Regions from separate parts of the Alcanivorax sp. IL2 genome, predicted to be linked through region 1. Evidence: predicted binding sites of a transcription regulator. Region 1 holds the regulator's gene; each other region holds the start of a gene.
The links. The regulator sigma-54, encoded in region 1, starts transcription at its own class of promoters, with help from an activator protein. The targets are predictions, from matches to a motif close to TGGCACNNNNNTTGCTNT.
Positions count from the first base shown of each region.

Region 2: glnL (nitrogen regulation protein NR(II)) is a predicted target of sigma-54. The motif match lies at 4,951-4,968, and genes of this name have one in related genera.
Region 3: ACMG4N_RS09925 (NarK family nitrate/nitrite MFS transporter) is a predicted target of sigma-54. The motif match lies at 8,572-8,589, and genes of this name have one in related genera.

Region 1 covers NZ_CP179932.1:3,337,818-3,348,471, forward strand. Annotated here, with positions in the region: gene ACMG4N_RS15350 (KdsC family phosphatase) at 1-262, shown strand, start outside; gene lptC (LPS export ABC transporter periplasmic protein LptC) at 259-816, shown strand; gene lptA (lipopolysaccharide transport periplasmic protein LptA) at 791-1,357, shown strand; gene lptB (LPS export ABC transporter ATP-binding protein) at 1,354-2,079, shown strand; gene ACMG4N_RS15370 (RNA polymerase factor sigma-54) at 2,342-3,808, shown strand; gene hpf (ribosome hibernation-promoting factor, HPF/YfiA family) at 3,848-4,150, shown strand; gene ptsN (PTS IIA-like nitrogen regulatory protein PtsN) at 4,167-4,640, shown strand; gene rapZ (RNase adapter RapZ) at 4,738-5,589, shown strand; gene ACMG4N_RS15390 (HPr family phosphocarrier protein) at 5,598-5,867, shown strand; gene mgtE (magnesium transporter) at 6,023-7,387, shown strand; gene ACMG4N_RS15400 (BPSS1780 family membrane protein) at 7,439-8,194, opposite strand; gene pmbA (metalloprotease PmbA) at 8,256-9,611, opposite strand; gene yjgA (ribosome biogenesis factor YjgA) at 9,648-10,187, shown strand; gene ACMG4N_RS15415 (C13 family peptidase) at 10,354-10,654, opposite strand, start outside.
Region 2 covers NZ_CP179932.1:1,089,883-1,100,536, forward strand. Annotated here, with positions in the region: gene ACMG4N_RS05130 (metallophosphoesterase) at 1-649, opposite strand, end outside; gene ACMG4N_RS05135 (tRNA (5-methylaminomethyl-2-thiouridylate)-methyltransferase) at 806-1,903, shown strand; gene ACMG4N_RS05140 (sulfurtransferase TusA family protein) at 2,059-2,310, shown strand; gene glnA (glutamate--ammonia ligase) at 2,540-3,946, shown strand; gene ACMG4N_RS05150 (DUF4124 domain-containing protein) at 4,101-4,841, shown strand; gene glnL (nitrogen regulation protein NR(II)) at 4,978-6,087, shown strand; gene glnG (nitrogen regulation protein NR(I)) at 6,143-7,576, shown strand; gene ACMG4N_RS05165 (nuclear transport factor 2 family protein) at 7,751-8,218, opposite strand; gene pip (prolyl aminopeptidase) at 8,217-9,140, shown strand; gene dtd (D-aminoacyl-tRNA deacylase) at 9,137-9,574, shown strand; gene ACMG4N_RS05180 (DUF3015 domain-containing protein) at 9,753-10,235, shown strand; gene ACMG4N_RS05185 (DUF4105 domain-containing protein) at 10,350-10,654, shown strand, end outside.
Region 3 covers NZ_CP179932.1:2,112,515-2,123,168, forward strand. Annotated here, with positions in the region: gene ACMG4N_RS09895 (S1 family peptidase) at 247-1,881, shown strand; gene ACMG4N_RS09900 (hypothetical protein) at 1,846-2,682, opposite strand; gene ACMG4N_RS09905 (aminotransferase class V-fold PLP-dependent enzyme) at 2,718-3,824, opposite strand; gene ACMG4N_RS09910 (TetR/AcrR family transcriptional regulator) at 3,980-4,615, shown strand; gene ACMG4N_RS09915 (DUF1285 domain-containing protein) at 4,612-5,166, shown strand; gene ACMG4N_RS09920 (protein kinase domain-containing protein) at 5,319-7,028, opposite strand; gene ACMG4N_RS09925 (NarK family nitrate/nitrite MFS transporter) at 7,064-8,533, opposite strand; gene nirB (nitrite reductase large subunit NirB) at 8,856-10,654, shown strand, end outside.

The DNA.
Region 1 (10,654 bases):
TGTGATACAGGGTCGTGAAGACAAGGGCGTCGCCCTGGCGGATCTGGCAGAACAGCTGGGTATCGCCGCCAGCGAGACCGGCTATGCCGGCGATGACGAACCGGACGTAAGCGCCCTGGACTGGGCCCAGATCAGTTTTGCCCCGGCCAATGCCCATGACTGTGCCAAGACAGCCGCCGATCACATTACCGAACGGCGCGGCGGCGAAGGCGCGGTTCGCGAAATCTGCGACGCTATCCTGGCGCAACGGAGCCCGGCATGAAGCGCCAGGGCCTGCTCAGTGCCACCGGCATTCTGATGCTGGGGCTGGTCATGCTGATGACCCTGCACGAGTGGGATGACACCCTGCCCGGCCAGGAGGATGCCATCCTCACTGCGCCTGCCATTGTCGCCAAGGACATTACTGCACGCGCCTTTAGTGAAGAGGACGGCCGTCTCCAGTACTATCTCACCGCCGAGACGCTGACCCAATACGACCACAACCCACTCACGGAAATGCAGCAACCCGAGCTGGAAATGGCCAACGACAAAGGCAGCTGGACCATTGTCAGCGAACAGGGCGTGGTGCAAGAAAATGGCGACCTGATTGTCTTCTCCGGCGACGTGACAGCCCGCAACCAGCAACAGAAAATCACCCTGGACACCCAGGAACTGCGCTTTCTCAGCGAGACCAACATCGCCAGCTCTCCCGGGGATGTTGACATAGAATTTGAATCCGGCAGGACCCGCGCGGGTGCGCTGGAGGCCGATCTCGACAAGGGCATACTGACCCTTGAAAAAGGAGTAAAGAGTGAGTTTGACGCGCCGGCTTCTTAGAACCTGCACCATCGCCCTGGCTGTGACCCTGCCGGTGAGCGCAGTGGCCGCCCCAGCACAAATGCCGGTGTCCGTCACCGCCGACTCCGGACGTTTCGAACAGGACGCCGGCAGCGGGCTGTATCGCGGCAATGTGGAACTGATACAGGGCAAGCGGAAACTGTTTGCCGATGAGATGCGCCTGTTTACCCGTAATGGCGAACTGATCCGCGTGGAAGCGTCCGGCACCCCGGTGCGCATGGAAGAAGGTGAGGACCTGCAGGCCCACGCCAATAACCTGGTCTACGACATTCGCCAACGCACCCTGGTACTCACCGGCGATGCTTACATTGAACACCTGGGCAACACCTTTGAAGGCGCCAAGGTGGAATACAGCCTGGATTCCAAGCGGGTAGACGCCAGCAGCGAAGGCGACAAACGGGTACGACTGGTGATCCCTGCCGAGAACCAGACGCCCAAGGAAGACACCCCTGCGGACAACAATGCAAACGACGAGGCGCCCGTAGCGCCCTCCTCAGAGGCGGAGCCAAACACCCCATGAGCCATTTACGTGCCCACCACCTGGCAAAAAGCTACAAGGGTCGCCGGGTCATCGAAGATGTCTCCCTGGACGTGGAAGCCGGCCAGATCGTCGGCCTGCTCGGTCCCAATGGCGCCGGCAAGACCACCTGCTTCTACATGATTGTCGGACTGGTGGAAGCGGACGCCGGTCGGATCGACATCAACGAGGCGGATATCACCCATCTGCCCATGCATGGCCGCGCCCAGCGTGGCATCGGCTACTTGCCCCAGGAAGCCAGCATCTTCCGCCGCCTGACCGTGGAAGAGAACATCATGGCGATCCTGGAAACCCGCAAGGAGCTGAGCAAGGCGGAGCGTCACGAACGCATGGAAAGCCTGCTCAAGGAATTCCATATCACCCACATCCGTGATTCCCTGGGTATGAGCCTGTCCGGCGGTGAGCGGCGCCGGGCAGAAATCGCCCGCGGCCTGGCCACCGACCCGGATTTCATCCTGCTGGATGAACCCTTCGCCGGCGTGGACCCGATTTCCGTGAACGACATCAAGGGCATCATCCGCCATCTGAAAGAGCGCGGCATCGGCGTACTGATCACCGACCACAACGTGCGCGAAACCCTGGATATCTGCGACACCGCCTACATCGTCAGCGCCGGCCATATCATCGCCTCCGGCGATGCGGACACCATTCTTGGCAACCAGCAGGTGCGGGATGTGTATCTGGGGGCCGATTTCAGGCTGTAAAAGGCAGTAAATAGTTAATAGTGAACAGTTAACAGCTCGCGGCCGGGGCATGCACTATTTTTGAGCAAGCCGCCGCGCCCATAGCTTGTTCGCGACGGAAAGGCTTGAAACACAGAAAACCTGCCCCGCGCGCTGTTAACTATTAACTGTTCACTGTTAACTACCTTCCTCCTAGCACACAACCACCATTGGCACAAATATTGCTTGCCTTATGCATAGGCTGTTATTCTCAGGTTTTGGGGATGACACCAGTCTGAGCAGTATGAAGCCAAGCCTACAACTACAAATCGGCCAGCAGCTGACCATGACTCCGCAGCTGCAGCAGGCTATACGCCTCCTGCAGCTCTCCACGCTGGACCTGCGTCAAGAGATTCAGCAGGCCGTGGAAAGTAATCCGTTGCTGGAGCTGGCCGATGATTTCGGTGACGAATCCCTGCCTGACGCTGACGAGGAACGTCAGGACGACCAGGAGCTGGATACCGAGCGTGACGATGCCCTGGAAGAGTTCGTGGATGACGAACCCGGCATCGAAACGGAATGGGACGATGTTTATTCCGGCCAGACCAGCAGCGCCTCCAGCGCCCTCCCCGACGATGCCGACGACTGGCAGCAGCGCCATAGTGTGGCCGGCAATCTACAGGACCACCTGCTCTGGCAACTGAATCTGACCCCCATGAGCGATGTGGACCGCATTATCGCCATGACCATCATCGAATCCCTGGACGATCGCGGCTACCTGACCGTCACCGTGGACGACATCGTGGCGATGATGAACGCCCAGGATGACCTGCTCACCGAAGGTGACGAGCTGGAAGCCGATGAAGTCCTGGCTGTGCAGCACCGCCTGCAACAATTCGACCCGGTGGGAGTTGCCAGTCTGGATCTGGCCGACTGCCTGCGGGTGCAGCTGCGCCAACTGCCCACGGACACGCCCTTTCTGGACTATGCCCTGGCCCTGCTCGGGCATCTCGAGCTACTGGAAAAGCACGACTACGCCGCCCTGCGCCGGGTACTGCAGATCAGCGAAGAAAACCTGCTGGACGCCCTCTCGCTGCTACGCACCCTGGACCCGGCTCCCGGCGAACAGATTGGGGAAAGCCAGGTGGATTACGCGGTGCCGGACGTGATCGTACGCCAGCACCAGGGGCGCTGGCAGGTCAGCCTGAACGAGGAGGTGCTGCCCAAGGTCAATTTGCAGCAGCAGTACGCCTCCATGGCCCGCAAGGCCGGTGGCGAGGATGGCCAGTACCTGCGCAACTGCGTGCAAGAAGCCAAGTGGTTCATCAAGAGCCTGCAAAGCCGCCACGACACCCTGCTGAAGGTGGCAACCCGCATCGTTGACGTTCAGCAGGACTTCTTCGACTATGGGGAAGAGGCCATGAAACCCCTGGTTCTGGCCGACATTGCCGACGCCGTCGAGATGCACGAATCGACCATCAGTCGGGTCACCAACCAGAAATACATGATGACACCCCGCGGCGTCTTTGAGTTGAAGTATTTCTTCTCCAGCCACGTGGGAACAGACGGCGGCGGTGAGTGTTCCTCCACCGCTATTCGTGCCATTATTAAGAAGCTGGTCGCTGCCGAGAATCCCCGCAAACCGCTCAGCGACAACAAGCTTGCAAGCTTGCTGAATGAGCAGGGAATCAATGTAGCGCGCCGGACAGTCGCCAAGTACCGTGAGGCGATGAGAATACCGTCATCCAGCGCCCGCAAGCGTTTGGTGTAGGCGCCGGGACGGCCCAACGAGCAGGTAAAGGAGCCAGCCATGCAAATTAATATCAGCGGTCATCACCTGGAAATTACCGATGCTTTGCGAGCCTACGTAGGAGACAAATTCTCCCGTCTTGAACGGCATTTCGACCAGATTACCAGTGTCCAGGTGATCCTTTCCCCGGAACCCAAGACCCACAAGGCGGAATCCACTATCCATATTTCCGGGGCCGACGTCTTCGCCACCGCTGAAGCAGTCGACATGTACGCTGCCATCGACAAGCTGACGGACAAGCTCGACCGCCAGATCCTCAAACACAAGGAAAAGGCCGTCAGCCACAAGCACGGCGGCCACTGAACCCAAAGCGACAATTATGCGAGTTCGCGAACTACTCACCGAAGCACGCACCCATAGCGAGGTGCAGGCCAGCAGCAAGAAACAGCTGCTGGACCAGGTTGCGCAGCTGGCCGCGGCCGGCTGCGACAGCCTCAACGAACAGGAGGTCTTCGACGCCCTGGTAGCCCGGGAAAAGCTGGGCTCCACGGGCATCGGTGAAGGCATCGCCATTCCTCACTGTCGTCTTGGTCACTGCCAGCAACCCATCGGGCTGCTGCTGAAACTCTCTACCCCCATCGATTTTGACGCCGTTGACGGTCGCCCGGTAGATCTGGTTTTTGTACTGCTGGTTCCCCAGGAAAACCCGGAACAGCACCTGAAAACCCTCAGCCACCTGGCGTCCCTGTTCAACGACGACGATTACCGTGCCGAGCTGCGATTGAGCAAGAACGACCACCACCTTTATCACACCGCCGTGGAATCCGAAGCGGAGCTGCGACTGGCATCATGAAGGAACGCAACACGCTTTCAGGCATCACCCGGGACATCCCCTCGTCTATCCATTTTGCGTGCCAACGTGCTGCAAATAGCGTGCAAGCGGTGCAACCATGAAACTCACCATCATCAGCGGCCGATCCGGCTCGGGGAAAACCACCGCCCTGCAAGCCATGGAAGACCAGAACTACTACTGCGTCGACAACCTGCCGGTGGGCATGCTCCCGACACTTGCGGAACAGCTTGACCAGGGCGAGCTCCCCATAGAGCGAGCGGCAGTAGGCATTGATGCGCGCAACCTGCCCACCCAGTTACTGGCTTTTGACGCCATCCTGGATGCACTGCACCAGCAGCAGGTAAAGACCGAAATTATTTATCTGGATGCGGACGACAACACTCTGCTCAAGCGCTTCAGCGCCACCCGCCGGCGACACCCGCTGGGCGCCCAGCAAGGCTCCGTGGAAGCAGCCATCCAGCATGAGCGGGAATTGCTGTCCAATATCCGCCTGCGCGCCGACCTGGTGATCGACACCAGCAACTATGACGTTCACAGCCTGCGTAACCTGATGCGCGAACGGGTAGCCAATCGCAGCGCCGCCCTGTCCCTGCAGCTGGAATCCTTCGGTTTCAAGAACGGCCTGCCCAACGATGCCGACCTGGTGTTTGACGTGCGGGTGCTGCCCAACCCGCACTGGCGGGCCGACCTGCGGCCCTTTACCGGCCGCGATGACGCCATTATCGATTTCCTCCAGCAGCACCAGGCCAGCCACGACATGCTTGAAGATATTCATCATTTCGTAAAACGCTGGCTGCCGGCGTTTGCTGACAGCGATCGCAGCTATGTGACTGTCGCCATTGGCTGCACTGGCGGCCGCCATCGTTCGGTATTCATTACCGAACAACTGGCAAAACGGCTACGCGATGAGGGCACCACCCTTCAGGTCCGCCACCGCGAACTGGATTAAGCCACTCAATGATCGAAAAACAACTGGATATCATCAACAAGCTTGGCCTGCATGCCCGTGCTGCCGCCAAGGTGGTCAGCGTGGCCTCCCGCTATGAAAGCCGCATTCATGTGATTCACAACGGCAGCCCCATCGACGCCAAAAGCATCATGGGGCTGCTCATGCTTGGCGCCGCCAAGGGCACCAGCGTCACCTTTCAGGTTGACGGCAACGATGAAACCGCCGCCATGGAAGAACTCACCGATCTGTTCGCCCGCCGCTTTGATGAAGAAGAATGAAAACAGTTAAAAGTTAACAGCGAATAGTGAACAGCTAAAAAATCAAGTACCACATGCCCCGAAGGGCTGTTACTGTTGGTTTATCCAAGTCCGAGCAGCAGCACACATTGTTCCCGCTGTTAACTATTCACTGTTAACTGTTAACTGATTCTTCGATGCCCGCCGATACCAGCCGTAGCCAACAGCACCACAAAATCATCAACCGCGCCTTGTCCAGCGGCACCTACACCCAGGTCCGTCAGCTGTTCAATAATCTGCCCGGTGCTGAAGCGGCGCATTTGCTGGAATCCTTCCCTCCCCGGGAACGGGAAATTCTCTGGCAACTGCTGAGCAAGGACCAGGAAAGCGAAGTCCTCCAGTATCTGGGCGAGGAAGTGCGGGTTGAACTGCTGCGCAACCTGAGCACCGACGAGCTGGTCTCGCTGGTGGAAGAGCTGGACACCGATGACCTGGCCGACCTGTTACAGGAATTGCCGGACCACGTCACCAGCCAGGTCATGGCCAGCCTGGACGCGCAGAACCGGGATCGGCTGGAACAGGTAATGAGTTACCCGGAGGATACCGCCGGGGGCCTGATGAACACGGATGTCATTACCATCCGCCCGGAAATCACCTTCGAGGTCGTGCAGCGCTATCTGCGCCGACGAGGCGAAATCCCTCGCACCACCGATAACCTGGCGGTGGTCAATCGCCGCAACCAGTTTATCGGGCTGCTGCCGCTGACCAAGGTCCTGATCAGCGACCCCGGCACCACCGTGCGCGAGGCCATGATCACCGATACCGAATCCATCCCCGCCACCTTGCCCGCTCACGAAGTGGCCAAGATCTTCGAACGCCAGGATCTGGTAACCGCCCCGGTGGTGGACGAAGACGGCATGCTGGTGGGCCGGATTACCATTGATGACGTGGTAGACGTGATTATCGAGGAAGCCGACCACTCACTGATGAGCATGGCCGGTCTGGATGAAGACGAGGACACCTTCGGTTCCGTCTGGCAGACCGCTCGCCGCCGGGCCGTCTGGCTGGGCATCAACTTGCTGACTGCGCTGGCGGCTTCCGCCGTCATCGGACTGTTCGAAGCCACCCTGGAAAAAGTGGTGGCGCTGGCCATTCTCATGCCTATCGTTGCCAGCATGGGCGGTATCGCCGGCAGCCAGACCCTGACCCTGGTGATCCGCGCCATGGCATTGGGGCAGATCCAGTCGAGCAATACTCGCTATCTGCTGGTCAAGGAGCTGTCCGTGGGGGCATTGAACGGCGTGCTGTGGGCCACGGTGATCGGCATTACCGCTGCGCTTTGGTTCGACGACCCCAGTATCGGCATGGTCATCGCCGCCGCCATGATCATCAATCTGATCATGGCCGCCTGCGCGGGTGCCTTGCTACCCATGATCATGAAAAAGATGGGCATCGACCCGGCCCTGGCGGGCTCCGTGGTGCTCACCACCATCACCGATATCGTGGGCTTCTTTGCCTTCCTGGGCCTGGCCACCGTGCTCTACGCCCATCTGCTGGTCTGAAAAAAAAGGCGCCATCGAGTGGCGCCTTTCTTGTCATGCTTTCCGCAGAATTTATTCCACAAAAATCTGCCGGAAAGACACGTAGTAGGCGCCGGCCAGAATCGGCATGACGAACAGCCAACCCAGCAGCAATGGCAAGGCAGCCACCAGCACGATCACCATGGTTACCAGCAGGTAAACGATCAAGGGAATCACGTTGCGGGTGAAGCCGCGCAGGCTCAGCTTCATGGCTTCGCCCACACCCTTGTTGCCCAGGAAGATCAACGGCACGGTGAAATAGAACAGATAGACGAAGCCAAACATGGCCACCAGCCCCAACAGGCCAAGCACCACCATGGCCCCGGTGTTAGCGCCACCGCCGGCACCCAGTGCATAACCCAGCCCGCCAAAGACAATCCCGAGCAGCAGCATCACGCCGAGCTGAGCCAGTGCCATCAGAATCAGTGGGCCGGTTCGATCAGAAAACGCGGCGAACAGGTCGGCGAAGTCCGAGGTGCCCTCGGTTTCCATGCGATGGAAGATTTTCACGATCCCCGCGTATAGCAGAGGCGTCGCCAGAATCTGAGCGATCATGCCAAGCAACGGAATGATCTGGAACGCAGAGGTAATCAGCACGGTGACCACCAGGGCCCCCAGCACCACACCCCAGTGCCCCGGCAGCATCTTGTGACCACTGCTGATCCAGCCCAGTGCGTCCCCCGCACTGATCTTGCGCGGCTCGGCCAGAATGGTCAGCGGCTGCGCCGGCGGATTATTGTCGTCAACCAGCTCGGCCTGCGGCTGTTGATACGGATTGATTTCACTCACGGTTTGCTCCTTTCCCGAAAAAAATTTTCATCCATTGAAAATGCCCGGATACAACGTATCGCTATCGCCCTGCGATTTTGATGGGCGACAACAACAGCGAGCCGCTGGCGATGTTACCCCGATAATCCACATCGGTACCGCTACCCTGAATACCCTTGAGCATCTCCCCCAAATGCCCCGCAATGGTAAACTCTTGCAACGCTCCTTGTATGACACCGTTCTCAAACCAGAAACCGCTAGCGCCACGGGAATAGTCTCCGGTCACCAGGTTCACCCCCTGCCCCATGACTTCCGTGATCAGAATGCCTTTCGGCACCCGGGCCATTAACGCTGCCAGTGACTCGCCGGTATCGGTAATAGACAGGTTACGCACCCCGCCACCATTGCCGGTGGGCTCCATCTGCAAACGGCGACCAGCATAAAGCCCCAGTACATACTGGCGCAGTACGCCATCCTCCACGAAAGACTGGGCACGAGTGGGCAGGCCATCACCATCGAAAGGGGCAGAGGCATTGCCGGCAGACAGATGGGGACTCTCTGTCAGCGCAAACCCCTTGGGCAGCACTGCGGTACCGATACTGTCCTGCAGGAAGGAGCTGCGACGGTAAAGGGCGCCACCGCTGATGGCCGAGACCAGGTGACCCAGCAGACCGGAGGCCACCTCCGGCGCAAAAATCACTGGCAACTCACCGGTCTCGGGAATACTCGCCCCCAGCCGCGCCAGGGTCCGCTCACGGGCTTTTTCACCAATCTCTTCGGCGCTGGCTAACCGCTCGCCGATGCGACCTCCGTCGTACCAGTAATCGCGCTGCATGCCATCATCGTCTTCCGCCACCACGCTGCAGACCCGGCTATGATGGGTGCCACGATAGCCGTGCAGAAAACCTTCCGAGGTGGCAAAGACACGCAGGCTGGCACCGCTGTTGATGGACGCGCCTTCCGAATTGACGATACGGTCATCATTGCGGGCAATGGTTTCACAGCGCAATGCCTCGTCGATGGCCGCCTGGGTATCCATTGCCCAGGGGTGATACAAGTCCAGGTCCGGTACCTCCCGAGCCAGCATCGAGGCCGGCGCCAGACCCGCATAACGATCTTCCTCGGTGTAGCGGGCAATGGAGGCCGCCGCCTGGATGGTGTCGCGCAGGCTGTCACGATTGTCGTCGGAACTGCTGGCGTGCCCCTTGCGCTGGCCACGGAACAGGGTCACCGACACACCGCGATCACGGTGGAATTCCACGGTTTCCACCTCCCCCTGGCGCACATTGACCGAATACCCCTGGGACAGGCTCACATTCACTTCCGCGCCATCGGCACCCTGCCGTTTCGCCTCTTCCAGCACCCAGGCGGCCGTATCTTCCGCCTGGCGTAATTGGGCAATATCCAGTACTGCTGTCGTTGCGGGGGAATCAGACATAAAATAGCGGTTCCGTAACCAGAATCAGAAAATGTAATGACCGAGTATAACGACGACCTGCTGACCAGCAAGACACAACAAAAACGCGATGACAGTGCTTTGCAGGAGCTGGGACTCTCGTTAATGGACATGAAGCCGGCAGAGCGCGAGCGACTGCCCCTGGGCGATGAGCTGAAAAAGGCCCTGGACGAAGCCGGCCGCATCAACCACCACGAGGCTCGCCGTCGCCATGCCCAGTACATCGGCCGCCTGATGCGCGAATCCAACAGCGAGCAGATCATCCAGGCGCTGGAAGCGTTTCATGATCCGTTCCGCCAGCAACGGCTGACCAACTGGGTAGAACAGATCATGGCCTGCGACCAGCCCAGGGACGCAGAAAGCACCCTGCAGCAAGTCCTGGACTTCTTCCCCCACGGTGACCGCCAGCAACTGCGCAACCTGAGCCGTAATGCACTCAAGGCCCGCGTTGACGACCCGACCACGGCGTCTGCCGCAGAAAAAGACAAGTTCAAACGCGAGCGGCGCAAGCTGATGAGCTACCTGAACCAGCTGGACAAAACCGCGCCTCTCTATTGAGATGAGAAACGCTTCATGCGGCTGGCGTAGGGTGGATTAGCCTAAGCGTAATCCACCTTCAATTTCACCATGGTGAGGGCAATGCGAGGAAAGCATGGTGGATTACGCCTGCGGCTAATTCACCCTACGTTCCTATCACTCGCGGGTTTTCGCTATTAACTGTTAACTATTCACTGTTAACTGCCTTGCCCTGCCACCAGCGCAAAAATGCCGCCCCTACCGCCTTTTGCGGCATGGAGTGCGCATCGCCCTCAATGCCCTGCTCTTCTTCCATCCGCGAAACCTTCTCGTTGGCAGCGGCAAACCAGGCTTCCGGATCGTCAATGCCGGCAGCCATATCTTCGCCATACAACGCCTTGCTGAACCAGGTACGGTCGGAATCGTCACCGCAACCGAAAGAGGTACGGTCTGACGCTGCAGAGGAAAACACTACCCGCTGGGGGGAAGCCAGGGCGTCTACCCATTTT
Region 2 (10,654 bases), 1.3 Mb from region 1:
CGATCAGCTTGTCGCGAAGATGCAGCGCTATCATTTCCCCGGCGTTGCCGTGGGAGCCGGAGCTGACCATGGGGTGGTGTGAAAAGGCCAGACTGAAGCCGCATTGGTGGCGTTGAGCCGTTTCCATGGCCTGCGACAACCAGGCTCCCTGGCGGCGCAGGTAATACCATTTCTCGAACCAGGTGGTCTCGAGGCTGAATGCGCAGGCGTCCGGCCACTGCTCGAAATAGTAGTAGTGGGGGAAGTGGATCAGCGGGTGGCGCCGCGCCACCTCCAGCCAGGCGTCGGCATTCTGCTTCCAGTCGTGGTTGCCCAGCACCAGATAAACCGGAATACCGGCATCCAGAGCCGGGCCAAGCGGGGCAAAGAAACGACTTTCCAGCAGCGGATCCTCCGGGCTGGTGATGCCGTCCGGGTAGACCAGGTCACCCAGGTAGCGCACCTGATCGCAGTCCAGCAGCACCAGTGCCCGGCCCACCGCCATAGAGGGGGCGTTACCCCAGCCGCCATCACCGATTACGCACAGACGCTGCCCGGCCAGGGGCTCCTTGTGTAGCAGCCACGGGCCATGAGGAGTGTGCCACCACCAGCCCAGACTGGCGGCGGCGATGAGCAGGGTCAGCAGTTGTAGCAGTAGGCGAAATTGCATGGAGCCCCGTGGGGTGGCCAGGAATGTCGAGTCTGGACCAGCGATATGACCCTCAGGTGACAGCCGGGCCTGGGTGAAGGGTGCGTCAGGAGGGCGTGATTGCTATACTTCGCCGCCCATTTTTTGAGCGCCGATCAAGGCAGCAGGTTTTTTCACATGACGTCTTCTGTAACTGAGTCAATCCAACCGATTAAGCGCCGCGCTATCGCACTGGTGTCCGGCGGACTGGACTCCATGCTGGCCGTCAAGGTGATGCAGGAGCAGGGGATAGAGGTGGAAGGCGTGAATTTCTTTACCGGTTTCTGTGTGGAAGGCCATACCCATGCCATCCGCAAGAAAGACAAGGATAAGGAAAAGCGCAACAACGCCCTGTGGGTGGCCGAGCAGCTTGGCATCAAGATGCACATCATTGATATCTCCGAGGAGTACAAGGATGTGGTGCTCAACCCCAGGCATGGCTACGGGGCCAACCTGAATCCCTGCCTGGACTGCAAGATTTTCATGGTCAACCAGGCCACCCTGATGATCAACAAGGCCCGGGAGTTTGCCGGAGATCGGGGGTTTGATTTTATCGTCACGGGCGAGGTGATCGGCCAGCGCCCGAAAAGCCAGCGCAAGGCCACCATGCCGATTATCAGCGCGGAATCCGGCGCCGACGAGCGTCTGCTGCGACCGCTATGCGCGAAGAACTTGCCGGCTACCCTGCCAGAACGTGAAGGCTGGGTAGACCGGGAGTCCCTGCACGATTTTTCCGGCCGCAGCCGCAAACCGCAAATGGCCCTGGCCAAGAAGTTCGGGCTGGATGACTTTGCCCAGCCCGCCGGCGGTTGCTGCTTCCTTACCGACGAATCCTATTCCAACAAGCTGGCGGATCTGTGGAAGGCCCGCAACGAGCGTCGCTACGAACTGGATGACATCATGCTGTTAAAGGTGGGGCGTCATATCCGTCCGCAGCCCCACTTAAAGCTGATCATCAGCCGGGAGGAAGGTGAGAACCGTTTCCTGGAGGGATATCGCTACCAGTTTACCAGCATCACTACGGTGAGCTGCCCGGGGCCTTTGGCCCTGGTGGATGGCAATTTCCAGAATGATGAGGAAATGCAGCAGGCGGCGGCGATTGTGGCCCGTTATTCCAAGGGGCGTTCGTCGGATGAGGTTACCCTGGAAGTGCGCAGCCCGGATGGTGTGGCGCGCCAGGTGACTGTTGAGCCGTTTCACCCGGATGCGGTGCCGTTGGCCTGGAATGTAGGGTAAAGCAGCGATGAGCTGTTAGCTGCGAGGAAAACAAACAATGTTGCTGGGGTTGTGCTTCGTTTGGAGCGCGGCACCATCTTTAGAAGCTAGAAGCTAGAAGCTAGAAGCTAGAAGCTAGAAGCTAGAAGCTAGAAGCTAGAAGCCAAGGATTCCTGATGACCGAAGCTTTTCACGAACTGGATGTGCGCCGCATGCTGTGTCCCATGCCGGTGATCAAGACGCAGAACAAGGTGCGCACCCTGGCCTCCGGTGATTGCCTGCGAGTGGTATGCACGGACCCCGGCGCGCTGAGCGATATCCCTGCCTGGTGCCGGATCAACGGGCACGAGGTGGTGGAAACCGGCGAGGCGGGCAATGAGGTGTTTGTGGTCCTGCGGGTAGGCGAGGACAGCGGTGCACTATTTTAGTGCAACAAAATGGTGCAGTGCACCACAGTAACGCACCGTAAGGTGCTATTTTTCCCTTGATTCTGTATTTTGGCGTCAAATGCGCTAAAAAAGGGCTGGCATGGAACTTGCCTCCCTATTGGCAAAGCAGGCCTGGTGGCCGAGAATACCGGCTCTCTGTTCTGCCCTGATGCGGGGCGGGGCGATGAGCCAGAGACAAACCCGCTGTTCCTTAGGAGGACGCACGACAATGTCTGAAAAGACCCTCAAGCTGATTAAAGATAATGATGTGAAATGGGTGGACCTGCGCTTCACCGATAGCCGTGGTAAGGAGCAGCACGTAACCCTCCCCGTGGGCGAAATCGACGAAGATTTCTTCCAGGATGGCAAAATGTTCGATGGCTCTTCCATTGCTGGCTGGAAAGGCATCAACGAGTCCGACATGGTGATGATGCCTGACGACTCTACTGCCGTGCTGGACCCGTTCACTGACGTGGCCACCGTTAACCTGCGTTGTGACATTCTCGAGCCGAACACCATGACCGGTTACGAGCGTGACCCGCGTTCTGTTGCCAAGCGTGCTGAAGAGTACCTGAAGGCTACCGGCATCGCGGATTCCGCGCTGTTCGGTCCGGAGCCGGAATTCTTCGTATTCGATTCCGTGCAGTGGAAATCCGACATGCAGGGTTCCATGTACAACATTCACTCCGAAGAAGCCGCGTGGGTTTCCCACGAAGACTTCGAAGGTGGCAACATTGGTCACCGTCCGGGCGTGAAAGGCGGCTACTTCCCGGTTCCGCCGGTAGATAGCCTGCACGACCTGCGTGGCGCCATGTGTTCTGCCATGGAGTCCATGGGGCTGAAGATCGAAGTTCACCACCACGAAGTGGGCACTGCTGGCCAGTGTGAGATCGGTGTTGGCGCCAACACCCTGACCGCCAAGGCTGACGAAGTGCAGATCCTCAAGTACTGCACACATAACGTGGCCCACGCCTACGGCAAGACAGCTACCTTCATGCCCAAGCCGCTGATCGGCGATAACGGCTCCGGTATGCACGTTCACGTGTCCCTGGCCAAAGACGGCAAGAACCTGTTCGCCGGTGACGGCTACGCTGGCCTGTCCGACGAAGCGCTGTACTTCATTGGCGGCATCATCAAGCACGCCCGTGCCCTGAACGCCTTCACCAACGGTTCCACCAACTCCTACAAGCGTCTGGTGCCCGGTTTCGAAGCCCCGGTAATGCTGGCTTACTCTGCCCGTAACCGTTCTGCTTCCATCCGTATTCCGTTCGTGAGCAGTGCCAAGGCCCGTCGTATCGAAGCACGCTTCCCTGATCCGTCTGCCAACCCCTACCTGTGCTTCGCGGCACTGCTGATGGCTGGCCTGGACGGTATCAAGAACAAGCTGCACCCTGGCGACGCCATGGACAAGGATCTGTACGATCTGCCGGCTGAAGAAGCGAAAGACATCCCGACCGTGGCGCACACCCTGACCATGGCCCTGGATTGTCTGGAAGCCGACATGGACTTCCTGACCGAAGGTGACGTGTTCACCAAGGACATGATCGAAGGCTACATCTCCCTGAAGCGTGGTGAGATCGAGCGTCTGAACATGACCCCGCACCCGGTCGAGTTCGATATGTACTACTCCTGCTAATTTCCTTCGGGAAACATTGCAGAAAGAGGGCCCCCGCTTGTCGGGGGCTTTTTTTGTCTGTGTTATTCTGCTTGAAGCGCCAATTTGTGCATTTGGCCCTTTCCCGTGCTTTATGAGCGAGTGAGAATCAAGGGTAGGTTCATGGGAGGCGATAATGAAGAAAACAGGAATGCTGATGGCCGGGCTGCTTCTTTGCTTCGGCGGACTCCATGCTGAGACAAAGGTGGAGGGAGAGGGCGAAGAGGCCAAGGCGCCGGCTAAAATATATCGGTCTGTGGATAAGCATGGAAATGTGATCTTCAGTGACCAGCCGGCTGAGGATAAGGGGGCCTCAGAGGAGGTGCACTTGCGCACGCCCAATACGGTACCCATGAAGCAGGTAAAGCTTCCTCAGGTTGACTCTCAGGCCGCTGAAGAAGAGCAGGCTGAGGAGTACCGCACTCTTGTAATCACCAGCCCTGAGCCGGAAAGCACGATCCGTAATCCGCGGGAGCCAGTGCCGATAGTTGTCGATCTGCAGCCATCCCTTCAGGGGGAGGATCGTCTTGTCCTGTTTGATAATGGGGAAGAGCAGCCGGGGATGGAGTTGAATACCATCATCCGGGGCACGCACTCCCTGGTGGTAAAAGTGATCAACCCGGATGGTGAAGTCTTGATCAGCTCTGAGCCTGTGCGGGTCTACGTTCATCGCAGCACGGTGCAGAATTTCCAGAACGGGCCGGGAAATGGAAACAATAGAGATCCCAACGCCATAGGCGATCCTGCCAGTCGCGGCAGCCCGGCAAAGGCGGGTGAAACGGCATCATCCGGCAGGCCTGCGGGGGCGGGGGAGGCGGCGGGCCCGGGAAAGCCCGCCCGCCCGGCCCAGCAGCGCCCCGTTCTGACTCCTCGATAATGCACCATATCTGTGCGCCCCTTCCCTGAATCCCGCTACACTCATCATCATGGGGCTGCGTTTTCTGCTGTGACGACCTGAAGCCGTGCATCTGCGGCGTTGGCAGAGATGGCCTGATAATTGCTTATGCCCTGTTATGGGCCAACAGTTGATGGGTGGTGTCACCTTGCACAAACGTTTACTCGATCACCTGCGCACCGCAGTGATCATGCTTGATGACAATCTGCAGGTCCGCTACCTGAATCCGGCGGCGGAAATGCTGCTGGCGACCAGTGTCAGTCGTGCCATGGGGCAGCCGTTACCGGACTATTTCTTTGATGACGAGGAGGCCCGTGCTGCCCTGCGCCAGTGCATTCGGGATGAGCACCCCTTTACCCGTCGAGAGGCCCGCCTGGCGGTGTCTCCCGGCTATGAAATAACGGTGGATTACTCGGTCAGCCCGATCAATGAGCCGGGCCAGACGCTATGCCTGTTGATGGAAATGCAGCCGCTGGATCGGCTATTGCGCATTACCCGGGAGGAGGCGCTGATTCATGCCCATCAGGCCACCCGGGCGCTGGTGCGCGGTGTGGCGCACGAGATCAAGAATCCACTGGGCGGCATCCGCGGTGCTGCACAGTTGCTGGAGCGAGCCCTGCCGACCCCGGATCTGACCGAGTACACCAAGGTCATCATTGATGAAGCGGACCGGTTGCGCACGGTGGCGGATCGTATGCTGGGCCCGCGTAAACCGCCGGAATTCAAGGCGGTGAACATCCATGAGTGCCTGGAGCATGTACGCCAGTTGTTGCTGGCGGAACATCCCAAGGGTGTGTCCATCTGGCGGGATTACGATATCAGTTTGCCGGATGTGATCGCCGATCGGGATCAGATGATCCAGGTGCTGCTCAATATTATCCGCAACGCCACCCAGGCCTTGCTGGAGTCGCACACCGAGGATGCCCGCATCATCATGCGCACCCGGGTGTTGCGGCAGTTCACCATCGGCTCCCTGCGTCACCGTCTGGTGCTGCGGGTGGATATTGTCGACAACGGCCCGGGCATTGCCCCGGATGTGCAGGAGACCCTGTTCTATCCCATGGTCAGTGGCCGGGCCAGTGGTACCGGGCTGGGATTGTCCATTGCCCAGTCCATCATCAGCCAGCATCAGGGGCTGATCGAGTGCGAAAGCGTACCGGGCAATACCGTATTCAGTATTTTGCTGCCAATGGAGCAGCCGGAAGTAACGGAGAGCGAACAGTCATGAGCGCCTATGTAGCCGTGAGCAACGACAACAGTGAAACCCCAGGGAGAGGCCGGTCATGAGCGTAACCGTATGGGTAGTCGACGATGACCGTTCCATTCGCTGGGTGCTGGAAAAGGCACTGAGCCAGGAGGGTTACGCGGTAACCTGTTTCGAGGATGGTGATGAGGCCCTGAATACCCTGGAAGCGGGTGGTCAGGAGCCGGAGGTGCTGATCAGCGATGTGCGTATGCCGGGCACCGATGGTCTGCGCATGCTCAAGATCCTGCAGCGCAAGAATCCGGACCTGCCGGTGATTATCATGACCGCCCATTCCGATCTGGATTCGGCGGTGGCCTCCTATCAGGGCGGGGCCTTTGAATACCTGCCCAAGCCTTTTGATGTGGATGAGGCGGTAGCGCTGGTGCGCCGCGCCATCAAGCACCGGGAAGAATCCCGCGGTGAACAGCCCGCAGCGGTGGAGGAAGAATCCACCGAAATTATCGGTGAAGCACCGGCCATGCAGGAGGTGTTTCGCGCCATTGGCCGGCTCAGCCATTCCAACGTCACCGTATTGATCAATGGCCAGTCCGGTACCGGTAAGGAGCTGGTGGCACGGGCCCTGCACAGCCATTCCATGCGTCGGGAAAAGAATTTCGTGGCCCTTAACATGGCAGCCATTCCCAAGGATCTGATCGAGTCCGAACTGTTTGGCCATGAAAAAGGGGCGTTTACGGGTGCCAACAACCAGCGCGTTGGCCGTTTCGAGCAGGCCAATGGCGGCACCCTGTTTCTCGATGAAATCGGTGATATGCCGCTGGAAGCGCAGACCCGTCTGTTGCGGGTATTGCAGGAAAGTGAGTTTTACCGGGTCGGTGGTACAACACCAATCCATGTGGACGTGCGGATTATTGCTGCCACCCACCAGGATTTGGAAAAACTGGTGAAGGAAGGGGACTTCCGGGAAGATTTGTTCCACCGGTTAAACGTGATTCGCATCCATATTCCGCGTATGGCCGAGCGCCGCGAAGATATTCCCCGGCTGGCAAATTATTTTCTCCAGCGTGCAGGCCATGAATTGGGTGTGGAGCCGAAAATTCTGCACAAGGATACCGAGAAATATCTGTCTGCTCAGGCGTGGCCAGGCAATGTGCGGCAGCTGGAAAATACCTGTCGCTGGCTGACCGTAATGGCGTCTGGCCGCGAAGTCCTGGTGGATGATTTGCCCCCGGAGTTGAAAGAAGCGGGTGCGGCCAAGGGGGCTGATGTGTCCGGCGACTGGCTCAAGTCTCTGCGCAACTGGGCCGATCGGGCTCTGTCTCAGGGTGAGCGAAGCATTCTTGAGCAGGCGGTTCCCGGCTTTGAGCGCACCATGATCGAAGTAGCCTTGCAGCACACCGGCGGCCGTAAGCGAGATGCCGCCGCTTTGCTCGGCTGGGGTCGCAACACCCTCACCCGCAAGATCAAGGAGCTGGATATGGAGGGGCAGTTGAGTGGCGGGGAGGAGGATTGATAAAGCAGTTAACAGTTAATAGTGAATAGTTAACAGTTCGCGGGACTGGATTTCAGGTTCTGCAACGCAAGAGGCCGCGTCCATACTCTGGGCGCGGCCTCTTGCGTTGGGGAATAACGAGCGCAAAATCGCGAACTGTTTACTGTTTACTGTTTACTGTTTACTGTTTACTGTTCACTCTCTAAGCCCGTTCGCTGTCAGTCCCTCAATCTTCCACTCCCCGTCTTCGCGCCAGTCACTCACCACCCGGTAGCTATCGGCATTGTCGGGCATAACACTTTGGCCTCCCCAGGCGAAGGCGGTGAAGGTGACGCGGGCGTGGCGCTGGGTGACCGGATCCAGCTCGATGTTGACCTGGGTGATGGCCAGCTGGCGCTTCGGGTAGCGCAGGAAGGTTCCCATCAGTAGACGCCGCACCTCGTCCCGTTGCAGGGAGTGGCTGCCCCGCTGAATCTCTGCCGGGTCGGTGAGCGTGTCCATCACAGCGCCGGTATCACCGGCTTCTATTGCTGTTTCGAGATTTTGCAGCGCGTCCAGAATCGCCTGCTCGGGGGGTGTCTTGCTGCAGCCGGCGACCAACAGTTGCAGGGTAAACAGCAGCAGGTATGCTGAGGTCTTTCTGCAGACAAGTGCAGCTCTCATGGCGTTATTCCCCTTGCCGGACAGTTATCGGCAGTCTCTGGTGTCGGTAGGCCAGGGGCACCAGCTTTACGTGGAAGAAAGCGGCAACCCGGACGGTGTGCCCGTGGTGGTGCTGCACGGCGGGCCCGGTGGCGGTTGTTCGCCGTTTATGCGCCGGTTTTTCGATCCCCGACGGTTCCGCATTATTCTCTTCGATCAACGAGGTAGCGGTCAAAGTCGTCCCTTGGCGTCGATCCGTGACAATACCACCGCGCATCTGATTGCTGATCTTGAGTCTCTTCGCGAAGCCCTGGGTGTGCAGCAATGGCGAGTGTTCGGTGGCTCCTGGGGTGTCACTCTGGCGTTAGCCTATCTGGCGGCGCATCCGCAGCGAGTCGCCGGTATGGTGTTGCGGGGCGTTTTTCTTTGCCGGCAGCAAGACCGTGACTGGCTTTATACGTCAGGGGGTGCGGCGAGGCTGTTTCCTGAGGCGTGGCAGGTATTGCAGCAACAAGCGCCGCCTGGCGAGGGGAACCTGCTGCAGCGCTATCATCAGGGGCTACAGGGAGATCGAGCCCGCTATCATGCCCGCAGCTGGTGTAACTGGGAGTCTACTCTGGCGTTAACGTCAGTGTTGCCGCCCGGTGACGCCAGCGATGATGAGTTATGCATGGCCATGCAGGAAACCCATTATTTTCTCAACGACGGTTTTCTGGCCACGCCATTGCTGGCGGCTTGTGCCGGCATGACCCTGCCGGTGGAAATTGTTCACGGCAGCCGGGATTTCGTCTGCCCGGCAGATCAGGCCCTTGCGCTGCATCAGGTCTTGCCGGGCAGCCGCCTCCACTGGGTGGAGGGGGGCAGTCATTCGTCTTCTGACCCGGCGATTGCCAATGCGCTGGTGGCGGCAGTGAAGCGACTGGAAAAGAGGATTGACGATTGAAGGTGTTGTTGCAGCGTGTCAGCGAAGCATCGGTAACGGTATCCGGCGATTGTGTAGGGCGTATCGGTAAAGGTCTGCTGTTGCTGGTTGGTATTGAGGTCGGTGACGATGAGGCTACGGTCGCGCGGATGGCAGAAAGAACGGTGGGTTACCGGGTGTTTGCCGATAGCGATGAAAAGATGAACCTGGATGTGCGGGATATCCATGGGGCAATTCTTGCCATATCCCAGTTTACTCTGGCGGCGGATACCCGCAAAGGGCGTCGGCCCAGCTTCAGCAAGGCTGCCCCGCCGGAGCAGGGGAAAAAACTGTACGACTGCTATCTGCGGGAACTGGAGAAGCAGAATATTCCAGTGGGCAGTGGTGTATTTGGTGCCGACATGCAGGTTCAGCTCGTCAATGATGGGCCCGTCACATTTCTTTTGAGCTCGTGACAGCGGCTTTGCAATTGTATTGCAAAGGCTCTCGCCTTGTTTATGATGAAGTTTGTTACCTGATTACGGGTGACGGGGAGAGCACGGAGCAGCATCGCTGCAACAGGGTTGCGAAATACAGCCTGGTGCTGTGAAGTATCCCCAGGGACGACCTATAAAAACTTGGAGGTATCTCAGAATGAAAAAGACGCTTATCGCTGCCACTCTGCTTGGCGCTTCTACTTCTGCCATGGCCGTAGCACCGGGTGGTCCGGGCTGTGGTTGGGGCAACTTGTTGTTCGAAGGCAACTCCGGTCTGCCCATGCACCTGCTGGCGACCATTGTGAACGGCACCTCCGGCAACGCCACCTTTGGTATGACTACCGGCACCAACGGTTGCGATACCAATGGTTCCCTGACCTACAGCGGCCAGAGCCTGCTGGGCATGACCGGTGTGATGGAAGAAGTGGCTCAGGATATGGCTACCGGTGAAGGCGAAGCCCTGACCGCACTGTCTGTATCCATGGGTGTCGAAGCTGGTGATCGTGCCCGTTTCAATGCCGCCATGCATGAAAACTTTGCTGTTATCTTTCCGCACCAGGATGTAACCGCCGAGGAAGTCATGGCCAGCATCACCGAGGTAATGAAGCAGGACGAGAACCTGTCCAAGTACCTGGCGTAAACGGTTAACCACGTTTACTAACAAGCCCCGCCCAACGGCGGGGCTTTGTTTGTCTGATCTGCCATTGCAGATCCAGGCCTGAATTCTTCCCGCTCGAATCACGGATAATACCGGATGCGCACTGGACTGCTTTGTGTGCTGCTGTGCTGGATTGCCCCGGCGTTGGCCGCGAACCTCCCTCCCTCTCTGGTCGACCTTGCCGCTTCGTCACGATGGCAGGCGCTCATGCATGTGAATCCTGGTGCTACCCTGCGTGATCGGGGCCGCAGTTATATCGACGACGATAATTATTTCCTGGCGGATAACGGCAAGGATGATGTGCTTGCCGAATTGCGAGCAACGGTGACGGCGCTTGAGCCGGAGAAAGCGCCTGAACGTTGTCGTTTTCCCGCCCGCTATCGCTTTCTGGCCGGGCATTT
Region 3 (10,654 bases), 1.2 Mb from region 1:
AAGCTTGCTTTTATATTAAGCGTTTTGCATGATAAAAAATATGCAGTAAAACTACGCGCAATATGACGCTATATGTCGTCAAAAACGACAAAAATAGCGACAAAATGCCCGGACTTGGCAGTCATTTTTAATTATTTTCTGGCACCAATGTGCCATCGTTCTAATATCAGAACCAGGTCACAGGTATAAGCCGAAATCCTTAGTTAGTATCCGTTGCGTAACGAAACGCTAACTGAGGGTAATTTTATGTATCGTTTGATGGTGGCCCTGCTGCTGGGGGCGGGTCTGGTTCAGACGGTATCGGCGTTGGAAGCCCAACCCCGGGTTATCGGGGGACAGGATGTCACACAGGTGCGGCCGTGGATGGCCGAGGTGGAAATCAGCCGGTCCGGCAATCCCAATTATACGGCGACGCTCTGTGGCGGCACTCTGATTGCTCCCCGTTGGGTGCTGACTGCTGCCCACTGTGTGGCCAGTGTCGAGGCGGACATGCTGTTTGTCTCCCTGGGCAGTGTTAATCGCACTAGTACACAAGCGCCGGAGCAACTGGCGGTAACCGAACTGCAGGTGCATCCCGCCTACAATGCCACCCACTTCCATAATGATTTGGCCCTGCTCAAGCTGGCGGCGCCGAGCCGCTTCACGCCACTGGATATGGCCAAGCCTCACATTGTTACCGAGCTGGCGGTGGGCAACCACGATGAAGCTCTGCAGGTACTGGGCTGGGGTTCCACCACCCCGGATGGCTTTGCCCTGACCGAGACCTTGCAGAAAGCGGATCTGGACTTCGTGTCGCCGGACTATTGCGCCAGCCAGTGGAGTAATCTCACTGGCAACCAGATTTGTGCCGGTGAAATGAACCCCCAGGGTCAGAAGCAGGATTCCTGCCGTGGCGATAGCGGCGGGCCGCTGGTTTATCGCAAGGATGACCAGCAATGGCTGGTGGGGGTGACCAGCTACGGCCATGAAACCTGTGCCACCGATGGTGTGCCGGCGGTCTATAGCCGCGTGGATCGATACCTGCCCTGGCTGGAAGAGACTACCTCCGGCGGACTGGTGGACCTACAGACCGAAGGCCTCAACGGTGATCAGTACCGCAACACGTCCAGTGCGGTGACCCTGTATCCGCGCATTGCCAACACCAGTACCCGCAATGACGCCCGCAATGTGGGCCTGCGTATCGAGCACCAGGCCGGTCTGTCTGTGTCAGTCCCGGGCCTGTCCTGCCGGACCTATACCGGCTACACCGATTGTCGGAACAGTCTGTTCCTGGCGCTGGGACAGACCAGTGCCACCTATGCCGTGACTCTGAAGGCTTCGTCCCGCTGGGCGGATCAGGTGCGAGTCAGCCCGATCAGCGACTCTTACGATTACTTCAGCCTGCGCAGCGAAGCGTTCAATCTGGTATTCAGTAACGAGCCGGATGTGGTGCTCAGCCTGACCACCAACCGCGGCAGTGATGGCCATGTACGCGTCAGTGCCCTGGTGCGCAATGCGGCGACTCATCAGACAGCGGCACGGGTGCGTCTGGGCTTCACCCTGCCTGCAGGGTGGGAAACCGTTGAGCTGCCGGGCAACTGCAGTGGCAGTCGTAACATTCAGTGCGGTCTTGGGGATCTGGGGCCGGAGCAGTTTGTGGCCCAGCAATTGCTGCTTTCCGGTGAGGGTTATGACCCCATGACCGTGCAGGTGTGGACCGATAACGGTGACTTTCCTACCGGCGACAGCAAAGCGTATACCCGCCCCGCTCAAGCCCGTAGCGCCAGCAGCGGTGGCGGCACGACGGCAGGGACTGACAGTGGTGGTGGCGGGGGAGGCAGCTTGTCGTTCCTGGCGCTGCTGGGCCTAGCCCTGGTTGCCGCTCGACGGCTCCACCAGTGACAAATGGCGCTCCGGCGCCAGCGCGCCCTGATTGCCTTTCCAGGGCACCGCATCCATGCCCTTGGGGACTTCCGCGAGCTGGAACGGCGCCTTGATAATCTCGAAGTAGGGCGAGTGATCGAAATCTGCGGCGGTAATGGCTCGTGGCTGTAGTCGAAGCAGGCGGCTACCGGAGCCGTTTTCCTTCACCAGCGGCAGCACCGGGAACTGTACGAAACTGAACGCATCGGCAACGACGGTGCCAGTCAGTGCCCGGGCCAACTCCCCGGCCCAGCGCCGGAACAGGTTGACGCGCCAGCGTAGCGGTAGCCATCGCCATGGCATCAGGGTCAATAACGCCAGCGCCACCCAGGACTGGCTGCCACCGGCGCCGATTCGGCTAATGGCATAGCGCAATACGTCCTGGGCTTCATTGTCACTCAGTCCCTGGGCCCGGCAGACACGTATCTGTCGGCCTTCCAGGGCAGACAACGGTTCCACGATCAGGCCCCGTTCCAGGCGCGCATCAATCACCAGTTGGGTATCCGGTTCGCAGGGGGTGTAATCCCCCAGCAAGGCACGCAGGGCCGGGTCAGCCACGTCATGAAGTCGACCGATATAGAGCACCGCCCGGGCAAAGCGGCTGTCGCCGATTACCTTGAAGGTGCGGTCCACACTGCTATGGCCGGCCACCAGCAGCACATCACAGGGCTTGAGTACGGTGCGCAGGCTGTCTAGGTCGGCACTGGGCTGGCCACTGAACGGCTCGTCTCGCTGCAGGCGGCGGCAGATCCATTGATAAAAGGCCAGTTGACGACTCATGGGCACTCCATGTGCGGGAAACGAGGTTCTGGAGCTTACAACAGGCTCAGGGCCCGGTCGATGACCGAATAGTCGGTATAGAAATGTGGTGAAAAACGGACCCCGCCACCGCGTTCCGCACAAACCACGCCGGCCTGTCGCAAGCGCTGGAAGGTGTCTGCTGGCGTTTCACCGGGCAGGGTAAAGGTGACAATCCCGGCCCGGCATTGGCGGTCCACGGGGCTGAGCAGGGTGGCACCCCGGTCCCGCAGACCGTCGATCAGTCGCTGGACCCGATCCTGCAGGGCCTCGGCCACCTGGATCATGCCTTCCTCCTCCAGCAGGGACAGGGATGCCTCCAGGGCATGGGCTCCGAGCATATTGGGGCTGCCGCATTCGAAACGACGGGCATTATCGGCCACTTGCCAGTCGGTGGTGGTGTAGTTGCCAGCATTGGCCACCATATGCCAGCCGTGCTGGCGCAGGGTCAGTTTGTCCTGTACTGCCTGGCGGCAGTAGAACAATGCCAGCCCCTCCGGGCCCAGCATCCACTTGTGGCCGTCGGCCACCACAAAATCCGCCTTGGCCTGTTCCGCCGAAAAGGGCAGGGCGCCGAGGATCTGGATGGCGTCCACACAGAAAAGGATGTCCCGCTCCCGGCAGGCGGCGCCGATGGGCGCCATGTCCATCAGCAGGCCGGTGCCGTATTGCACCGCGGACAGGGACACCAGCCGTGTTCGCGGTCCCAGTGCCTCAATCACTGACTGTTCCGGTTGCGGCGTATCCAGGCTTACGGCGATCACTTCCACGCCCTGATCCGCCAGCGCTTCCCAGGGGATACGGTTGGACGGGAACTCCTGATCGCTGATCACGATTTGGTCGCCGGGCTGCCAGTCAATGCCCTGGGCAATCACCGACAAACCCTCTGAGGTGTTTTTCAGCAGGGCGATTTCATCGATATTGACCCCGCCAATCAGCCAGGAAAGTCGCTCGCGCAGGCGTTGTTCCACTTTCAGCCAATGGGGGTAATCACGGGCACCGATCTCACAATTCTGGCGAGCGAATTCCGCCACCGCATCGCGGCTACGGGCAGGCCAGGGCGCCACCGCAGCGTGGTTGAGGTAAAGCAGGTCTTCACGGTGGGGAAATTCCGGGTGAGCCATGATGTCTCCATGCTGGGCGGGTAAGTCATGACGCTATGCTACCCCCTGAGGGATTTCCATCAATACAAGCCTGTGTTTATAAAAAGGGAATACGTTAGAATTGCGGCAGTTAAGCCGTCTTTACGTCTGGTATGGCGGGTTCGAAGGAGAAATAGATGGGTGACCTGGAAAAAGCCACGCGCAAGGCGCAGGAATTTCGTCAACGGGAGCGCCAGATTCTGGATGCAGCCCTTGAGCTGTTCCTGGAAGAGGGCGAGGACCGTGTGACCGTGGAAATGATTGCTGACCGGGTCGGTATCGGCAAGGGCACCATCTACAAGCATTTCGAGACCAAGAACGAGATTTATCTGCTGTTGATGCTCCGTTATGAGGAGGATCTGGCCGAGGTATTCCAGACCATCTCCGGCGGCGATGACAAGGAGCGGCTGGCACGGGAGTATTTCCGTTTCCGGATCAGTGATCCCAAGCGTTACCAGTTGTTCGATCGCCTTGAGAACAAGGTGATTAAGGACCATGCCCTGCCGGAACTGGTGGACAAGCTGCATCGCATTCGCGAAGCCAACTTTGCCCGCCTCACCGATATCGTCAAGGCACGTATTGCCGAAGGCTCACTGGAAGACGTGGACCCGATCTATCACATCTGCTCCGCCTGGGCGCTGGCCCATGGTGCGGTGGCACTGATGGAATCCCCGTTCTACCAGAAGCTGATCGACGACAAGGATGACTTCCTGGATTTCCTGATCGAGATCGGCATTCGCATGGGCAACAAGGGGCAACGGGGGCCACGATGAAACAGGCGGAGGAACTGCTGGCGCTGCTGGAAAAGGCAGGCAAGGATGAAAGCGGCCTGCCGCCAGTGCATCAATGGAAGCCGGAGCGCCATGCGGATATCGACATGCGCATCGCCCGGGATGGCACTTGGTACTACCAGAATTCCCCCATCCAGCGCGAACGCATGGTGGCGTTGTTCTCCACCATTTTGCTGCGCGAAGGCGATGACTACTTCCTGATCACCCCGGTGGAAAAGCTGCGCATCCAGGTGGACGATGCTCCTTTTGTGGCGGTGGAAGTGCAGCGCCTGGAAGAGGGCGGGGTCACCAAACTGGTCTTCACCACCAATGTGGGTAGCCACGTAGTGGCCGGCGACAACCACCCCCTACGCGTAGAAACCGACCCGCAAACCGGCGAACCGTCACCGTATCTGCTAGTCCGCGAAAACCTGGAAGCCCTGATCGGTCGCTCTGCGTTTTACCAACTGGTGGATTGGGCGTTTGAGGAAGAGGGAAAGCTGTTTGTGGAGAGTAATGGTCGGCGTTTTGAGTTGGGCGCTCTGGGAGAGTGAACAGTTAACAGTTAACAGTGAATAGTTGCGCGAGAAACGTAGCCGCAACAAAAACGCATGAGGCCGCGCCCAGATACTGAGCGCGGCCTCATGCGTTGCAAACCCTATTAAGCTGATCGCGTCGCTGTTAACTATTCACTGTTAACTGTTCACTAAAACCCTCCTGCCACGCTAATCAACAACAACACCACAAGCACAATACTGATCCCTTTCCAGATACGTAGCTGCCGGACATCGTTGTCGACCGCCGGTTTGCGGCTGCGTACTGGGCGGCGTAGGGCGTCGCGGAATTCGGCAGCGTCGCTGAAGCGTTGTTTGGGTTGATGTTGCAGGGCGAGCTGCAGCACGTTGTTGATCCACAGCGGCACGAAAGCATTGTGACCTTGCAAGGGTGGTAGGGGGCGATGGGCGGATTTTTCGTAGCGGCCCTGCCAGGGTAGCGATCCGGTGAGCATTTCATGGATGAACACTGCGGCGGAAAACAGGTCGCTCTGTTCGCTGGGGGCGGCGCCATCCAGCAGTTCCGGGGCGCTGTAATCCCGCGTGCCCAGGGGGATACCCGCATTGTGTTGCTCCATGCCGCGGCAATGGCAACTGCCGAAATCCACGATGCGGACCAGACCGTCGGTATCCACCATGATGTTATCCGGCTTCAGGTCGCCGTGAATCACATCGGCACGGTGCAGGGCACGGATACCGTTAAGTAACTGATCGGCCAGATACAGTTTTTCTTCCACCGCCACATCCGGGTGTTCTTTCAGCCATTGTTGCAGCGTCACACCGTCGATGAACTCCAGATGCTGATAGAGGCAGCTGGGGTTGTCCGGCAGGGGCAGGGTGCGCAGCAGGTGGGCATTGCGCAGGCGTTGGCCTACCCAGCCCTCCATGACAAACCGCTCCAGGGCATCCCGGTCGTCTTCCAGATTCACCGACGGTGTTTTGAGCACCGACTGCTTGCCGCTTTCATCTTCCACCAGATACAGGTGGCTGCGCACACTGGCATACAGCTCCCGTTTTATGGTGAAACCGTCGACACGAATTCCCGGGCTCAGCGGCGGGGGCAGTGGCAGGCTGCCGCGCTGGCGCAGGGCTTCGTCGGCGCTGGCGTCGGGCAGGCCATCCACCTGCAGCACCTGACAGCTCAGGTTGTCATCGCTACCGCTGGCCAGGGCCGCTTCCACCAGGCTGCGGGCAGCCACTTCCGGCTGGCCACTGGCACGCACGATGCCCTGCATGCGTGAACGGGACAGGAAACCATGCACGCCATCACTGGTAAGCAGGAACACATCGCCTACCTGCAAGTCGCTGCTGCTGTAATCCACATCCAGACGGGTATCGCCGCCCATGACCCGGGTGAGAACCTGGCGGTTGTCCCCGATCATGCGGCTGTGGTCACGGGTCAGGCATTCCAGACGGTCATTACGCAGTCGCCAGATACGCGAATCGCCCACCTGGAAAAGGTGTGCGGTACGCGAGCGCAGGATCAGCAGGGAGAGGGTGCACAGGTGGCTTTCCCCGGCCAGGGTCTGCCGGCACAGCCAGCGGTTCAGGGCTTCCAGTACCCGCTGCGCGGAGCGGGGCACACTCCACAATGATGGCGTTGCATAGTAGTCATTGATAAAGCCGAGTACACAGGATTCCGCGGCTTCCCGTGCCGCACCGGCGCTGGACAAGCCATCGGCCAGGGCGGCGACAATGCCCTTGGTACGCAGCAATGGGCCATCAGGAATCTGCATGGCCAGCGCATCCTGGTTGTGCAGTTTGGGCCCGGCATCACTGTACTGGCCGATGCGGACCTGCGGGTGCAGGTCCGGCTCGGGGGCAATGGCCGGTGCCTCGGCCGTGACGTTGGCAACATCCATTATCAAAACTCCTGTGTATGACCTGCCGATAACACTCAGCCCACCTCGATGAGCTGAACGTCGCCTTTCTCGTCGATTTCCGCAATGTGCCCTTTGGGTTCATCCAGGAACTGCACGGCGGCCAGGGCCACGGCAGCGCTGGCGGCAATCACCAGGAAGAAAGTGGACGGGTCCACAAAGGTCAGCACGGTGAGGAAGATCACCGCACCGGCATTCCCGTAGGCGCCTACCATGCCGGCGATCTGACCGGTAAGGCGACGCTTGATCAGCGGTACGGTGGCAAACACGGCACCTTCACCAGCCTGCACAAAGAAGGAACAACACATGGTGGCAATCACCGCCAGGGCAATGGGCCAGCTGCTGCCGATCTGACTCATCAGGCCGTAGCCCACCATCAGACCGCAGAGCAGAATGGCCAAGGATTTCTTGCGCCCGAACTTGTCGGATACCCAGCCACCACCGGGACGAGCCACCAGATTCATAAAGGCATAGCCGGAGGCCAGCAGACCGCCAGTAACTGCTGACAGGGTAAAGGTATCGGTAAAGAACAATGGCAGCATGGAAACCACCGCCAGCTCGGAGCCGAACGTCACCATATACGCCAGATCCAGAATGGCTACCTGTTTGAAACTGTAGCGGTCGTGCTCGGGAACTCCCTCCTTCAGGTGTTCACGGTTTACCCGCCAGGCCTGGCCAAGCTGTACTACTGCCAGGCTGATAATCAGTGCGGCCAACAGAATCTGTGTGGTTTGGCCGAACAGATTCAGGTTGGTGGGCCCCAGGCGCCAGACGATCACCAGCAGCGCGATATACAGGGGCAGGCTCATGGCCAGGTAGAAGAACAGGTCTTTCTTGGTGCTCACTTCCAGCGCGCTGGCTTTCTTGGGCTTGAAATAGGACGCGCCCTGGGGCGTGTTGCGTGCCCGCCACAGGAAGAAAATCCCGTAGAGAAAGGAAACGGCACCGGTGGTGGCAATGGCCCAGCGCCAGCCGTCATCGCCACCATAAAAGAGAGCCAGGGAAGGCAGGGTAATTGCCGCGGCGGCAGAGCCGAAGTTGCCCCAGCCACCATAGACGCCTTCCGCCAGACCGACTTCCCGGGCCGGAAACCATTCGCTGATCAGGCGTATGCCCACCACGAAACCGGCACCCACAAAGCCCATCAACAGGCGGGTCACCGCCAGCTGTTCATAGGTAGTGGAAAGAGCAAATGCCCAGCAGGGCAGAGCGGCCAGCATCAGCAGAGAGCCAAACACCAACCGGGGTCCAAAGCGATCGACCAGGGAACCGATCACCACCCGGGCTGGAATGGTCAACGCCACGTTGAGAATCAGCAGCGCCTTAATTTGTTCGGGAGTCAGGTCGAAGGCGTCCCGCAGATGCCCCATTAATGGCGCATGGGAAAACCACACAACAAAGGTAATAAAGAACGCCAGCCAGCTCAGGTGTAACAGGCGGATGCGTGGCGCGGAAAGATTCAACAGATTCAGCTTTTGATCGCTCATGACTTCTCCATGCATGGGCGGTTAACGACAGGCTGATCTGAGCAACTCCTGTGCCACCTTGCTAAGTGTCTGTTTTCAATGAATTAAAAGTGAATTAACCGGGGGGAGAGCAATAACTGTGCGCAAATCGGGAGCGTTTATGGGTCATCTCGGTGCACGAAAAAATGCATTTTTCTCGTGCACGAACGCATTAAAAGAAAGCAGGGTTTCTGTGGTTATTGCCCAAAAAATAAAATAAATCCATTAAAAATAATGAGTTAGCAAGTTGGCACAGGCCTTGCTCAGTGATGGGTGTCAGTTATGCACCGCGAGGGTGAGCCTTATGGCAAAGCAACAACTTCTACTTATTGGCCACGGCATGGTGGGCCAACGTTATCTAGAGTCGCTGGTGGCCCAGGGTGGCCGCGAGCACTTCGACATTACCGTACTGTGCGCCGAGTCACTGCCGGCCTATGACCGCGTGGGGCTAACCAGCTACTTTTCCGGCAAGACCGCCGACGACCTGTCGCTGGTGCCTGAAGGGTTCTTCGCCGCGCACGACATTACCTTGAAGCTGAATACCAAGGCGGATGTCATTGATCGTGGTGCACGCACCGTCACCACCAACACGGGTGAAACGCTCAGCTATGACAAGTTGGTATTGGCCACCGGGTCTTATCCGTTCGTGCCGCCGATACCCGGTAACGATCGTGATAACTGTTTCGTGTACCGCACCATCGATGATCTGGATGCCATGATCGCTGCCAGTAAAGGCGGCAAAGTGGGCACCGTTGTGGGGGGCGGGCTGTTGGGCCTGGAGGCAGCCAAGGCATTGCATGACCTGGGCCTGCAAACCCATGTGGTGGAGTTTGCCCCGCGTCTGATGGCTGTCCAGGTGGACGACTTTGGTGGCGGCCTGCTCAAGGACAAGATTCAGGAACTGGGTGTCACCGTACACACCAGCACCGGCACCAAAGACATTGTGGACGGTGAAACCTGCAAACACCGGATGAACTTCGGTGAAGACAATTACCTGGAAACCGATGTGATCGTGTTCTCCGCCGGCATCCGTCCCCAGGACGAACTGGCCCGTGCCTGTGAGCTGGAGCTGGGCGAGCGTGGCGGCGTCGTGGTGAACAACCACTGTGTCACCTCCGATGACAGCATTTATGCCATCGGTGAAGTGGCGCTGTGGGAAGGTCGCATCTTCGGTCTGGTGGCGCCGGGTTACCAGATGGCGGAGATCGCCGCCGAGCACCTGATGGGTAAGTTTGAGCAACAGTTCACCGGTGCCGACATGAGCACCAAGCTGAAGCTCATGGGCGTGGACGTGGCGTCCATCGGTGATGCCCACGGCAACACTCCGGGTTCACGCAGTACCGTGTTCATGGATCAAACCGCCGGCATCTACAAGAAGGCGGTGATCAGTGAGTGCGGCAAGAAACTGCTGGGCGCGGTTCTGGTGGGGGACGCCAACGACTACGGCAACCTGCTGCAGCTGTGCCTGAACGAGATGGACCTGCCCGGTGGTCCAGCGGCACTGGTGGCGCCGGTTTCCGATGGTGCGCCCCTGCTGGGTGCCGATGCGCTGCCGGACACTGCCCAGATCTGTTCCTGTAATAACGTCTCCAAGGGTGATCTGTGTGCCGCCATTGATGATGGCGCCATGACCGTGGGCGATCTGAAATCCTGCACCAAGGCGTCCGCCACCTGCGGGGGTTGTTCGGCGCTGGTGAAACAGGTGCTGGACAGCGAACTGGAAAAACGTGGCGTGGAAGTGAACAACCACCTCTGCGAACACTTCCCGTATTCCCGCCAGGAAATCTATCACCTGGTACGGGTAGGGCAGATCACCACCTTTGATGAGCTGCTGGAAAAACACGGCAGCGGCGAAGGCTGTGATATCTGTAAGCCCACCGCGGCTTCGGTGTTTGCGTCCTGCTGGAACGATTATGTGCTGAACAAGCCCCACGCGGGCCTTCAGGACACCAACGATTACTTCCTCGGTAACCTGCAGCGCGACGGCACCTATTCCGTGGTGCCCCGTGTGGCCGGCGGTGAAATCACCCCGGACAAGCTCATCGTGCTGGGCGAAGTGGCCAAGAAGTACGACCTCTATACCAAGATCACCGGTGGCCAACG